4 regions of the Streptomyces sp. NPDC048278 genome follow, and region 3 is predicted to be linked to each of the others. Evidence: riboswitches for the same ligand, from Rfam matches in the RefSeq annotation. Region 3 holds a riboswitch; each other region holds the start of a gene.

What was found. Region 3 has a riboswitch for cyclic di-AMP ahead of AB0D74_RS24415 (transglycosylase SLT domain-containing protein). Riboswitches for the same ligand answer to the same signal wherever they lie in the genome.
Region 1: linked by a shared signal. The riboswitch ahead of AB0D74_RS26815 (NlpC/P60 family protein) and the one ahead of AB0D74_RS24415 (transglycosylase SLT domain-containing protein) in region 3 are both predicted to bind cyclic di-AMP.
Region 2: linked by a shared signal. The riboswitch ahead of AB0D74_RS06075 (M23 family metallopeptidase) and the one ahead of AB0D74_RS24415 (transglycosylase SLT domain-containing protein) in region 3 are both predicted to bind cyclic di-AMP.
Region 4: linked by a shared signal. The riboswitch ahead of AB0D74_RS20500 (M23 family metallopeptidase) and the one ahead of AB0D74_RS24415 (transglycosylase SLT domain-containing protein) in region 3 are both predicted to bind cyclic di-AMP.

Annotation. Positions count from the first base shown of each region.
Region 1 is NZ_JBEZLP010000016.1:103,334-106,524, reverse strand. It holds gene pcrA (DNA helicase PcrA) at 1-1,324, opposite strand, end outside; cyclic di-AMP (ydaO/yuaA leader) riboswitch at 1,637-1,811, shown strand; gene AB0D74_RS26815 (NlpC/P60 family protein) at 1,819-2,976, shown strand; gene AB0D74_RS26810 (tellurite resistance/C4-dicarboxylate transporter family protein) at 3,159-3,191, shown strand, end outside.
Region 2 is NZ_JBEZLP010000002.1:538,924-542,114, reverse strand. It holds gene AB0D74_RS06080 (aldo/keto reductase) at 1-352, opposite strand, end outside; gene AB0D74_RS06075 (M23 family metallopeptidase) at 589-1,626, opposite strand; cyclic di-AMP (ydaO/yuaA leader) riboswitch at 1,634-1,794, opposite strand; gene AB0D74_RS06070 (PP2C family protein-serine/threonine phosphatase) at 2,045-3,139, opposite strand.
Region 3 is NZ_JBEZLP010000014.1:37,433-40,623, reverse strand. It holds gene AB0D74_RS24420 (HAD family hydrolase) at 1-582, shown strand, start outside; gene AB0D74_RS24415 (transglycosylase SLT domain-containing protein) at 628-1,116, opposite strand; cyclic di-AMP (ydaO/yuaA leader) riboswitch at 1,122-1,318, opposite strand; gene AB0D74_RS24410 (polyprenyl synthetase family protein) at 2,403-3,191, shown strand, end outside.
Region 4 is NZ_JBEZLP010000011.1:54,770-57,960, forward strand. It holds gene AB0D74_RS20490 (pitrilysin family protein) at 1-109, shown strand, start outside; gene AB0D74_RS20495 (pitrilysin family protein) at 106-1,494, shown strand; cyclic di-AMP (ydaO/yuaA leader) riboswitch at 1,686-1,849, shown strand; gene AB0D74_RS20500 (M23 family metallopeptidase) at 1,862-2,617, shown strand; gene AB0D74_RS20505 (GntR family transcriptional regulator) at 2,968-3,191, shown strand, end outside.

The sequences.
Region 1 (3,191 bases), on a different contig from region 3:
CGACCCGGATGAAGATCTCCTCGAAGACACGGGACTGCGCGTTGGTGCGGTAGAAGACGGCGACATCGCCCGCCTTCGCCTCGCCCGCGTCCGTCAGACGGTCTATCTCCTCGGCGACGAACTGTGCCTCGTCGTGCTCGGTGTCGGCGACGTAGCCGGTGATCTGCGCGCCCGCGCCCGCGTTGGTCCACAGGTTCTTCGGGCGGCGGGACTCGTTGCGCTCGATGACCGCGTTGGCGGCGGAGAGGATCGTCTGCGTGGAGCGGTAGTTCTGCTCCAGGAGGATCGTCGTCGCGTTCGGGTAGTCCTCCTCGAACTGGAGGATGTTGCGGATCGTCGCGCCCCGGAAGGCGTAGATCGACTGGTCGGCGTCACCGACGACGCAGAGCTCGGCGGGGGGCAGGTCGGGCTCGCCGGTGCCGACCAGCTCGCGCACGAGGGCGTACTGCGCGTGGTTGGTGTCCTGGTACTCGTCGACCAGGACGTGCCGGAAGCGGCGGCGGTAGTGCTCGGCGACGTCCGGGAAGGCGCGCAGCAGATTGACCGTCGTCATGATCAGGTCGTCGAAGTCGAGGGCGTTCGCCTCGCGCAGCCGGGACTGGTAGAGGGCGTAGGCCTGGGCGAGGGTCTTCTCGAAGCCGTCGCTCGCGCGGGCGGCGAAGTCCTCCTCGTCGACCAGCTCGTTCTTGAGGTTGCTGACCTGGGCGCTGAAGGACTTCGGCGGGAACCGCTTGGGGTCGAGGTCCAGGTCCCGGCAGACCAGGGCCATCAGGCGCTTGGAGTCGGCCGCGTCGTAGATCGAGAAGGAGGAGGTGAAGCCGAGCTTCTTGCTCTCCCTGCGCAGGATCCGCACGCAGGCGCTGTGGAAGGTCATCACCCACATCGCGTTCGCGCGCGGGCCGACGAGGTGCTCGACGCGCTCCTTCATCTCGCCCGCGGCCTTGTTGGTGAAGGTGATCGCGAGGATCTGGCCCGGGTGCACCTGGCGCGCGCCGAGCAGGTGGGCGATGCGGTGGGTGAGCACGCGCGTCTTGCCGGAACCGGCGCCGGCCACGATGAGCAGCGGGGAGCCGGCGTGCACGACGGCCGCCCGCTGGTTGTCGTTCAGCCCCTCCAGGAGTGCGGCCGGGTCCAGGGCCGGGCGGGCGGCGCCGTCGCGGTAGTAGGCGTCCCGGTCCGGGGGCATGTCGAACTTCCCGCCGAACAGATCGTCCGGAATCGACTCCGGAGCGTGCTCGTCCTCGGGCGGCGGCGGAGGTTCCTCGTCATGGCCGCGGGGGGCCTGGAGGTTCGCCAGGAAGCTGTCGTCAAAGAGGCTGCTCATCGCTCTCCGAGTCTAGGGCGCCCCACCGACAACCGGCCGCCGCCCCGAAAACTCGTCCCGGTCACCGAACAGATCCACTCCGTCACGGCCGGTCGACGCGCGTCACGCAGCAGGGAACACCCGTCTCGAACCCTTCGACACCATCGGGCAAGCCGCCCATAACATCCCGAATCGCGCCGCCCGGACCCCACACAACGCCAAGGTCACGAAAATGTATCGGGCATATCGCACATCAAACTTCACAGAGACCACACGAGTTGGCTAGCGTGCCGGGCAGGCCGCACGACCCCCACCGGCGAACGTCGCCGGGCCGCACGGCCTCCGCCGAGTCCGGAGTGCCGCCGCGCACCCGGAGCCGGGGACCCACACCGACCTTGGGGTGAATCGGTCCCGACTCCCCACCGGAGAACGGACCGTAGGGCAACCCTTCCGAACCACCCGCCCGAACCCGACAGCTAACTCGGTAGGCGGAACGCTGGAAGGAGTCGCCCCCGTTGGCGTCGCACCGCAAGTCCCGGCCGTCAGGAACGCGCGCGGCAGGCATACGCACCCCCGCCCTGGCCACCGCAGCCCTCACCTCCATGGCCCTGTTCTCCCAGACGGCCGAGGCCGCCCCCTCCGACGACGGCAAGCCGAGCCTGGAGGAGGTCGAGAAGAAGGTCGACTCCCTCTACCGGCAGGCGGAGTCGGCGACCGAGAAGTACAACGCGGCCAAGGAGCGGACCGGCAGGCAGCGCAAGCAGGTCGACGCCCTGCTCGACGACGTCGCCCGGCGCACCGACCGGCTCAACAAGGCGCGTGAGGAACTGGGTTCGTTCGCGGCGGCCCAGTACCGGACCGGGGCGAGCGTCCCCGACACGGCGACCTTCCTGCTCGCGGACAGTCCCCAGGACTACTTCGACCAGGACCAGCTGATGAGCCGCCTGACCTCGCGCCAGAAGGGCGCGGTCGACGACTACGTCACCGAGCAGTCCGCGACCATGAAGAAGCGGCAGGAGGCCTCCCAGAGCCTCGACACGCTCACCGAGACGCAGGACGACCTCAAGACCGCCAAGACCACCGTGCAGACGAAGCTGGCCTCCGCGCGGGAGCTGCTGTCGCAGCTGACGGCCGCGGAGAAGGCCCGGCTGGCGGCGATCGAGAAGCGGCAGCAGGAGGCGGCGGACCGCAAGGCGGCGGAACTGGCGAAGCAGCAGGCCGCGGCGGCCGACCAGGCGGCGTCGTCCTCGGCGTCGAGCGGCTCCTCTTCCGACTCGGGCTCCGGCTCCGGTTCCGGCTCGGACTCCGCCTACGCCACGAAGGCCGCCAAGGCGATCGCCTTCGCCCGCGCGCAGATCGGCAAGCCGTACGTCTGGGGCGCCACCGGCCCCGGCTCCTACGACTGCTCCGGGCTCTCCCAGGCCGCCTGGAAGGCCGCGGGCGTCTCCCTGCCGCGCACCACCTACGACCAGGTGAACGCCGGCACCACCGTCCCCCTCGCCGACGCCCGGCCCGGCGACCTGGTCTTCTTCTACGACGACGTCAGCCATGTCGGCATCTACATCGGCAACGGCATGATGATCCACGCCCCCAAGCCCGGCGCCTACGTCCGCGAGGAGTCGATCTACTACGGCGGCGAGTCGATCATCCACAGCGTGGTGCGGCCGGCCTGACCCTCACGGGGCGCCCGCCGTCCCCCGGGCGCCCCACCCGCTCCCCCGCACTCCCCCGCCCGTCCCCCGCACGCCTCGGCGCACCGGCGCGCGGTTTTCGGGCCGCACGCGCGCGTGCATCGTTCGTGACACGCGCGCGTGCCCCGTTCGTCCTGCGGCAGGCTCTCCCTAGCATCAGGGGCATGTCCGGCATGTCACCCCTCCGCGCCTGGTGG
Region 2 (3,191 bases), on a different contig from region 3:
GGTCGGTGCCGAGACGGCGCAGGGAGGCGTCGGCGGCGGCCTTGATGTTGGCGGCGGACAGGCCGGGATACTCGGGGTGCTGGCTGACCTTGGTCGCGATGACGACGTCGTCGCGGTTGCCGCGCGCCTTGACCCACTTGCCGATGATCGTCTCGGACTCGCCGCCCTTGTTGCCCTCGATCCACGCCGTGTACGAGTCGGCTGTGTCGACGAAGTTGCCGCCCGCGGCGGCGTACGCGTCGAGGACGGCGAAGGAGGTGGCCTCGTCGGCGGTCCAGCCGAAGACGTTGCCGCCGAGGGCGAGCGGGAAGACCTCGAGGTCGGAAGAGCCGAGTTTGCGAAGAGCAGTCATGCTCCACTTCAACACGGGCCGCCTGGTGACCCATCCCGTGTTTTACGAAGGTCTCGTAAAAGCGGAAGCCACGGCTCGGCACACCGGCGGCCCTGACGCCGGGGGGTTGCCGTCAGGGCCGCCGGGGGCCGGTGGGCGCGGTCCGAATCCGCGTCCGGTCAGTCTGAGATCCGGTCGGTCCCAGATCAGATCGGTCTCAGATCAGATCGGTCTCAGGTCAGTCGGGCCAGGTCGGGTCAGGGGTTGAGGCCCTTGCCGCGCAGCCAGGTCATCGGGTCGATGGCGGTGGCCTGCCCGTTCGGGTGGACCTCCAGGTGGAGGTGCGGGCCCGTCACGTTGCCGGTGGCGCCGACGCGGCCGATGACGTCGCCGGTGGCGACCTTCTGGCCGACCTTGACGCCGATCGAGGACTGGTGGCAGAACCACAGCTCGGTGCCGTCGTCGAGGGTGATGATCGTGCGGTAGCCGTAGGAGCCGGCCCAGCCCGCCTCGGTGACCGTGCCGCTGTGCACGGCCTTGATCAGCGTGCCGGTGGGCGCGGCGAAGTCGAGGCCGGTGTGGTAGCCGGAGGCCCACATCGAGCCGGCCTGGCCGAACGTGCCGGTGATCGTGTACGAGACGACGGGCAGCGTGTACTGCTTGGCCAGCTCGGCGAGGCGGGCCTGCTCGGCCTTCTCCTTCGCGGAGGCCTCGGCCTTCTGCTTGGCGTCGGCGGCCTGGGTCGCGGCGGCCTTCTCCGCCCTGGCCTCGGCGTCCGCGACCGCCTTGTCGGCGGCGGCGACGGCCTTGGCGCTGGCCTTGGTGTCGAGCTGGCTCTGCTGCTGCGCGGCCTGCGCGATGATCCGGCTGCGCAGCGCCTCGCCGGCGTCGGACGACGAGGAGTCCGCGTCGGTGGCGGTCGTCGTGGTGACGCTGCTGAGCGCGGTCTGGGTGGCCTGGTGGCCGCTGCCCTCGCCGAGCAGGGCGTCGACGGAGGAGGGCAGGTCGGGCAGCGAGATGGAGACCGGCGGCTTGCCGGTGTTGGCGCTGGCCATGCCGCCCGCACCGACGGCGGCGATCACGCCGACGCCGAGAACCGTGGAGCTGCGGGCGAGCCCGCCGCCCTTCTGCTTGGCGACCCGGTGCCGGCCGCGTACCGCGGAGAGGGACTCCTCGGTGGGGTTCCACTCCTCGAACGGGCCCTCGTCGGTGCGGTAGCCGCCGTAGCCGAAGGTCTCGGGCTGACGCTGGCTGGGCACGAACGGGGCTGTAGGAGCAGGCGGGTTGGACGCCACGCGGGCGCACTCCTTTCCTTCCGCTGCCTACCGGGTTAGCTGACGGGTTCGGAGCGGGAAGGTCTCCTACGCGCGTATACCGGCCGTTTCCTACCCGGCGGTAGCCGTGCGATTCACCCCATGGTGGTGGTTCCCCGGTTCCCTTGCGGGATTCGGCGCGTGCGCACGGAGCCGTCGCGGGTGACGGCTGGGACGACCGCGCTGCGTTATCGAACGTTAATAGACGCGGCTACCAGATTCCAAGCAGTTCGTCTTGATCATTAAGCTTTCAAAGCATGGACTTACCTGCCACGACCGGTCAAAAACGGTCGAGTCGGCGGTGCACGCTGCTCAGCTCAGGAGTCACACAGGTTTTGATGGTGACTCAGTTGTTATGCGCAGGGCGGTCGTCCGGACACCCACCGTGACCGCGCGCCGCTCAGGGCCGCCGTACGGCGAGCAGCGCCATGTCGTCCGTCAAGCCGCCGCCGGTGTGCCGGCGCACCTCGGCCGCGATCCGGTCCACCAGAGGGCCGGGGGCGGTGACGGTACGGCCGGCCAGCCGCCGCTCCGGGTCGTAGAACCGGCCGTGCGCGTCCCGCGCCTCGGAGAGGCCGTCGGTGTGCAGCAGCAGCGTGGCCCCGCTCGGGAACGCGTACTCGGCCGCCCGGTCGGGCCACGCGCCCAGCCCGCCCATCCCGAGCGGCAGCGCGGCCTCCGGTGCCCGCAGCGGGCGCACCTCGCCGTCGCCGAGCAGCAGCAGGGGCGGCGGATGACCGCGGTTGACGAGCCGGAGCGTGCCGTCGCCGTGCGGGAGTTCGGCGAGTACGGCGGTGGCGAACCCCTCGTCGGCGACGATCCCGCCGCGCCGCACGCCCTCGCGCACCAGCGCCCGCTCCAGCCGTCCGGCGACCGCCTCCAGCGTGGCCTCCTGCTCGGCGGCCTCCCGGAACGCGCCGATGAGCACGGCGACGGCGGCGACCGCGCCGGTCCCCTTGCCGCGCACGTCGCCGACGACCAGCCGCACGCCGTACGGGGTGTCCTGGACGGCATACAGGTCGCCGCCGATGAGGGTGCCCTCCTGGGCCGCCTGGTAGCGGGCGGCGATCTCGAAGCCGCCGATCCGCTCGGCGGGCTCGGGCAGCACGGCGCGCTGGGCGGCCTCGGCGACCTCGCGGGCGGAGGCGAGGCGCTGGTCGCCGATCCGGACGATCCGGTTGATGCCGGCGGCGAGGACGGCGACGGTCGCCACCGTGACGATCTCGGTGACAGCGTCGGCGTCCGGGACAACAGAGGACCGCGCGTGCACGGCGTACGTGGCGAGCAGCGCGGCCAGACCCGTGAGGAGGGTGGTGCGCAGGGAGGCGAGCGGCGCGGCGATCAACGGGGCGGCCGTGAAGAAGGGGACCGCGGTGAAGGCCGCGGGGGTGAGGACGTCGTAGCAGACACCCGTGCAGATCAGCAGCGCGGGCAGGATGCGGGCGAGGGTGCGGGCGGACACCGGGCCGCGCCGCTCCGCCTCTCCACGGCCCACCACACGACCCCCCTGATGCACCACGTGTCCGACGTGCTCGACGCGCTCGACA
Region 3 (3,191 bases):
TACGACGCCGGGGCGAACCGGCTGCTGTGGTCGGTCACCCTGGACCGGGAGCTGGCCGAGACCGCACTCGGCAAGATCGAGGCCGAGATCGGCCAGGTGTACGCGGCGGTCGACCAGGACGGCGTGGACGGGCTCACGCTCATCGAGCCGGGCTACCTGATGCCCCACCCCACGCTGCCCGCCCTGCGCGTCGCCCGGCGCGACGACCTGTGGTGCGCGCCCATCAGCAAGGTGCTGCTGCGCCACCACACCCTGTCCGACGACGAACTGACGACGACGGCCCGCTCGGTGGTCGGATCGCTCGCGACGGTCACGATGTCGGGGCCGGGGACCGTCGAACTGCAGCCGTGCGGGGTGACCAAGGCGACCGGGCTCGCGCTGGCCGCCGACCGTCTGGGGCTGAGCCCCGAACAGGCCATCGCCTTCGGTGACATGCCCAACGACATCCCGATGTTCGAATGGGCGGCCCACGGGGTGGCGATGGCCAACGCCCACCCCGAACTCAGGGCGGTGGCCGACGAGATCACCACGTCGAACGAGGACGACGGCATCGCCGTCGTCCTCGAAAGACTCTTCGACTGACCTAGGACGGCGAAGGACGTCGAAGGGTCGTCGAACGGACGTCGGTCAGTACGCGCCGTGGACGTTGTCGATCGAGCCGTACCGCGCGGCTGCGTAGTTGCAGGCGGCGGTGATGTTCGCGACCGGGTCGTAGACGTCGAACGACGTGCCGTCCACGTGGTAGGTCTTGAACGTCGGGTCGATCACCTGGAGCAGGCCCTTGGACGGGATGCCCTTGGCCGCGTTGGAGTCCCAGAGGTTGATGGCCTGCGGGTTGCCGGAGGACTCCCGCATCACGTTGCGGTAGATGCCGTTGTAGGTGCCCGGGATGTTCTTCTCCCGCATGATCGCGAGCGACTCGCGGATCCAGCCGTCGAGGTTGTTCGGGTACCCGGCGAGGGTCGTCGAGGCAGTCGTGGTGGAGGAGCCGGCGGCGGACGCGGCCGTCGCCCCGATGAGCGGCAGGGCGAGGACGGCGGCACCGGTGCCGACGACGGCGAGCGTGCGGACGATGCGGTTGCGGCGGGTACGGCGGTGCTGAGCGGCAGCAGGCATGGCGAAGTTCCTCTCCGTCGCCTGCGAGGTGAGCTGTCGGGTTCGGGCCTGGGGAGTACCCGGCCGCACCGCCCGAAGGCGATGCGACTTCACCCCTAGCCGTTCCGGAACGACGTCCGTCCTGTGACGTCGGCCGCCCGGTCCGGCGACTTACCTGGGTCCCCCGCTCCTGCCATGCGAATGAACTCGTTGATGGGTCACTACGGGCGGCGGCAGGATTCGGCGTCCGCCCGGCGAGGCGGAACGTATGCGAGAGCACATGTCCGGAACAAGAGGCTGATTCACACAACATGCCGATTGACCTTGATCTGTGCCGTATGGGGCACTTGATCCTTTGCGGTTGCCAACCCTCAACTGGCTTGCGGGGAAAGGGGAGGAAGGGTCCCCTAATGGCCCCTGTGACGCCCGGGCTCACGTGACCTACTTCACGAATCCGCAATAACGGCAAATTGGGACATGTGGGATTCGTGGAATCCGGCTTTTCTCCGGGTCGAGGGAATAGCGCCCCGCCCGCATTCGTTCGGATTGCCTCCCCGGATGCAATCAATCCAGACGATTATCGAGAATAGTCCGTATTGTCGGTTTTTCGGTACGCGCATGCGCTCGTCGGGTTCAACGGGGTGGCCGGGACGGCCGGTTGGTAAGTCCGGATGTCGGGGGAGGGGTGTCGCCTGCGCGCGTGATTCTCGTCACGTCGACCGAGGGGGGTGTCGGGTAATCGGCGCCCGGTGCGCGTGTCCACCGTGAGGGCGGAACCTCCCCTGCAGTGCACGTCGTTGACATCGTGGGCGCCCGGGCGTCACGCGCGCGGTCGGGGGGCGCGGATCGGGGAGGTCGTCGTGCAGGGTCTCGTGGAGGAACGGTGTACGGGCGGGTGCACGGTGCCGCCGTTCGTGCATCGTGTATCCCCGTCGGCTTGGGCGGGCGGCGGAGCGGGTACCCCCGGGCAGGTGACGTCGGTCCGGGGAGGCAGGGCCGCTCGCGGGCGGCGGTTGCCCGGAGAGTCCGGTGAGGGGTCCGGTCCGGGACATGGCCGGGGACGTAGCCCGGGACACGGCCCGGGTCCCGGTTCGGGACAACTACCCGCACTTCCTGTTAAGTCAGTGGATGTCAGGTCGTATCAGCTGATCAAAAACATAACGGTCGTGATCCGATAGCGCCCGGGGTGTAACCGTGGGCGCTATCGGTGATCGAAACCTGACCGGATACGCTGACTTGAGTGATGGCAGCGACCTATCGACAAACCGTGTAATCGCCAGTAGACACCAGCAGACAGGAGACCCCTCGTGACCGTCGTCGGGCCGTTCGGGCTGAGCGTGCGGGACCAGGCTCTGGAAGCCGATGTCCAGGCCGGATTGACGGCTGTCGAGGAGGGCTTGCTAGAAGCCACCAAGAGCGAGGTCCCCTTCATCACGGAGGCCGCGCAGCACCTCGTGCGGGCCGGCGGGAAGCGGTTCCGTCCGCTGCTGGTGATGCTCGCCGCGCAGTTCGGCGACCCGTACGCGCCCGGTGTCGTGCCGTCGGCCGTCGTCGTCGAGCTCACCCACCTGGCCACGCTGTACCACGACGACGTCATGGACGAGGCCGCCGTGCGGCGCGGTGTCGACAGCGCCAACACCCGCTGGGGCAATTCGCTCGCCGTCCTCACCGGTGACTTCCTCTTCGCCCGCGCCTCCCAGATCCTCGCCGACCTCGGCCCCGAGGCGGTCCGGGTCCAGGCCCTCGCGTTCGAGCGGCTGGTGACCGGTCAGATCCTGGAGACGGCAGGCCCGTCGGACGGCCGTGACCCGGTCGAGCACTACCTCGACGTGCTCAGTGGCAAGACCGGCTCGCTGGTCGCGGTCTCCTGCCGCTTCGGCGCCCTGCTGTCCGGTGCCGACGAGACGGTCGTCGACGTCCTCACCCAGTACGGCGAACGGCTCGGTGTCGCCTTCCAGCTCGCCGACGACGTGCTGGACATCGCCTCCGACTCCCGCGAGTCCGGCAAGACCCCGGGGACGGACCTCCGCGAGGGGGTGCCCACGCTTCCGGTGCTGCGGCTGCGGGAGCGGGCGGCCAGGCTGGGGCTGGCCGAG
Region 4 (3,191 bases), on a different contig from region 3:
CTACGAACCCAAGTCCCCGGAGACCGTCGCGGACGCCGACGTACCCGAGGACCCCGAGGCCGAGGCCACGGTCGAAGCCGGCGACAACGACGAGGAGACGGCCAAGTGACCGAGCTCGCCACCATGGACTTCCACCCCCAGCCGCAGCCGGGCGAGGCAAAGCCCTGGGCCTTCCCGGCCCCAGAGCGCGCCACCCTGGACAACGGCCTGACCGTGCTGCGCTGCCACCGCCCCGGCCAGCAGGTCGTCGCCGTCGAGGTGCTCCTGGACGCGCCCCTGGACGCCGAACCGGCCGGCCTGGACGGCGTCGCCACCATCATGGCGCGCGCCTTCTCCGAGGGCACCGACAAGCACGCCGCCGAGGAGTACGCCGCCGAGCTGGAGCGGGCCGGCGCCACCCTCGACGCGCATGCCGACCACCCCGGCGTCCGCGTCAGCCTGGAGGTCCCGGCCTCCCGGCTCGCCAAGGGCCTCGGGCTGCTCTCCGACGCCCTGCGGGCCCCCGCGTTCGCCGAGAGCGAGATCGAGCGGCTGGTCCGCAACCGCCTCGACGAGATCCCGCACGAGCTGGCCAACCCGAGCCGCCGGGCCGCCAAGGAGCTCTACCGGCAGCTGTTCCCGTCCACCGCGCGGATGTCCCGTCCGCGCCAGGGCACCGAGGACACCGTCGAGAAGATCGACGCCGTCGCCGTCCGCGCCTTCTACGACCGGCACGTGCGCCCCGCCACGGCCACCGCGGTCGTCGTCGGCGACCTGACCGGCATCGACCTGGACGAGCTGCTCGGCGAGACCCTGGGCGCCTGGCACGGCTCCACCGCGCAGCCCCGCCCGGTCCCGTCGGTGTCCGCCGACGACACCGGCCGGGTCGTCATCGTGGACCGCCCCGGCGCCGTCCAGACCCAGCTGCTCATCGGCCGCGTCGGCCCCGACCGGCACGACCGCGTCTGGCCCGCCCAGGTGCTCGGCACCTACTGCCTGGGCGGCACCCTCACCTCCCGCCTGGACCGCGTCCTGCGCGAGGAGAAGGGCTACACCTACGGCGTCCGCTCCTTCGGGCAGGTCCTGCGGTCCGCCCCCGACGGCACCGGGGCCTCGATGCTCGCCATCAGCGGCTCCGTGGACACCCCGAACACCGGCCCGGCCCTGTCGGACCTGTGGACGGTGCTGCGCACGCTCGCCGCCGAGGGCCTCACGGACGCCGAGCGCGACGTGGCCGTGCAGAACCTCGTCGGGGTGGCGCCGCTCAAGTACGAGACGGCCGCGGCGGTCGCCGGCACCCTGGCCGACCAGGTCGAGCAGTACCTGCCCGACGACTTCCAGGCCACGCTCTACCGTCAACTCGCGGGCACCGGCACCGTGGAGGCCACCGCGGCGGTCGTGAACGCCTTCCCGGTGGACCACCTGGTGACCGTCCTCGTCGGGGACGCGGCGCAGATCAAGGAGCCCGTGGAGGCGCTCGGGATCGGCGAAGTCACGGTCGTCACCGCCGAGTAGCGGTACGCGCGTGTGCGGAGCCCTGGTGACCCCCGGCCACCAGGGCTCTGGAATGTCCGAATTGGGGCGGAGGTTGCCTGTCTGCCCTGTGGGATACGCGACAAAAGCAGTGATCCGTTTGAGCATGGAAGGCGTGCCCTCGTAGGTTCTTCCGGGCTGTCCGTCAGGCATCGCGCCGCGTCCGCGGCACCGGACAGCCATCGCCGAGTCCCCCTACGGCGCGAGCCAGGGGAGCCGGGGACCCACGAAGTCCCTGGGGTGAATCGGGTGCCCGCGCGTGTCGCGAGGGGGCCCGTAGGAGACCTTCCTGCTCCGAACCCGTCAGCTAACCCGGTAGGCGAGAGGGAAGGAAAGGACCAGCCTCTACATGGCGTTCATGTGCGCCTCCGGGAAGCACCGTCGTCCCGGCCGGGTGAAGCGCACCACCGCGCAGGCCGCCGGTATCGCGGCCCTCACCACCACCGGTGTCATCAGCACCGTCTCCGCCGCCCCGGCGCTCGCCGCCGAGAACTCCGTCGAGCAGACCGGCCTCACCCCCGTCATCACGATCAGCGACTCCGTCGCCGAGCAGATCGACGCCCAGGCCGCTGCCCAGAAGGCCGTCGCCGAGCGCAAGGCGGCCGAGGAGGCGGCCCGCAAGAAGGCCGCGGAGCAGGCCAAGAAGGAGCGCGCGGCCGAGGTGCGCGCCGCCCGTGCGGCCGAGCGCAAGCGCCTCAACACCTTCGTCGCGCCGATCAGCGACTCCTACGTGTCCACCGGCTACAAGACCGGCGGCTCCCTGTGGTCCTCCGGCGCCCACACCGGCATCGACTTCCACGCCGCGAGCGGCACGGTCGTGCACGCGGTCGGCACCGGCACGGTCGTCTCCACCGGTTGGGGCGGGGCGTACGGCAACGAGATCGTCATCAAGATGGCCGACGGCATGTACACCCAGTACGGCCACCTCTCGTCCATCGGCGTCTCGGTGGGCCAGCAGGTCACCCCGGGCCAGCAGATAGGCCTCTCCGGCTCGACCGGCAACACGACCGGACCCCACCTCCACTTCGAGGCCCGTACGACCGCCGAGTACGGCTCCGACGTGGACCCGGTCGCCTACCTCCGCAAGCACGGCGTGAACGTCTGACCCGCGCAGGGGTCGGCGTGGCCTCGGTGGTCGGGTGCGGGTGCGCGGGGGTTGCTCGCGCAGTTCCCCGCGCCCCTGAAGGGGCGCTGCGCTGACGCCCCTGAAAGGGGCGCGGGGAACTGCGCGACCGGCCACGACGCACCCGCACCCGACCACCGCGCGACAACAACTTCTGAGATGTTCCGGAGCCCCGGCCCCCGCGCCGGGGCTTTCGTCGTTTTCGTGCCCCCGGTGTCCAAAATATATCCCTGGATTCCGGCCCCCCGTCGGAAATTGCGGCCCATTGCAATAGAGTCACGGAACGGACGCCACTCGGCGGCGTTTCACGGGGATTAAGGCGGAGGTCGGTCATGCGTATTCCGGCGCACTCGGTATGCACGGCGATCCGGGACGACATCGTCGCAGGTGTCTACGAGCGCGGCAGCCGGCTCACCGAGGAACTCCTGGCCCGCCGCTACGGGGTCTCACGCGTCCCCGTCCGTGAGGCCCTGCGCACCCTGGAGGCCGAGGGCTTCGTGGTGACCCGTCGGCACGCGGGCGCGTGTGTGGCCGAACCGACCGAGCAGGAGGCCGC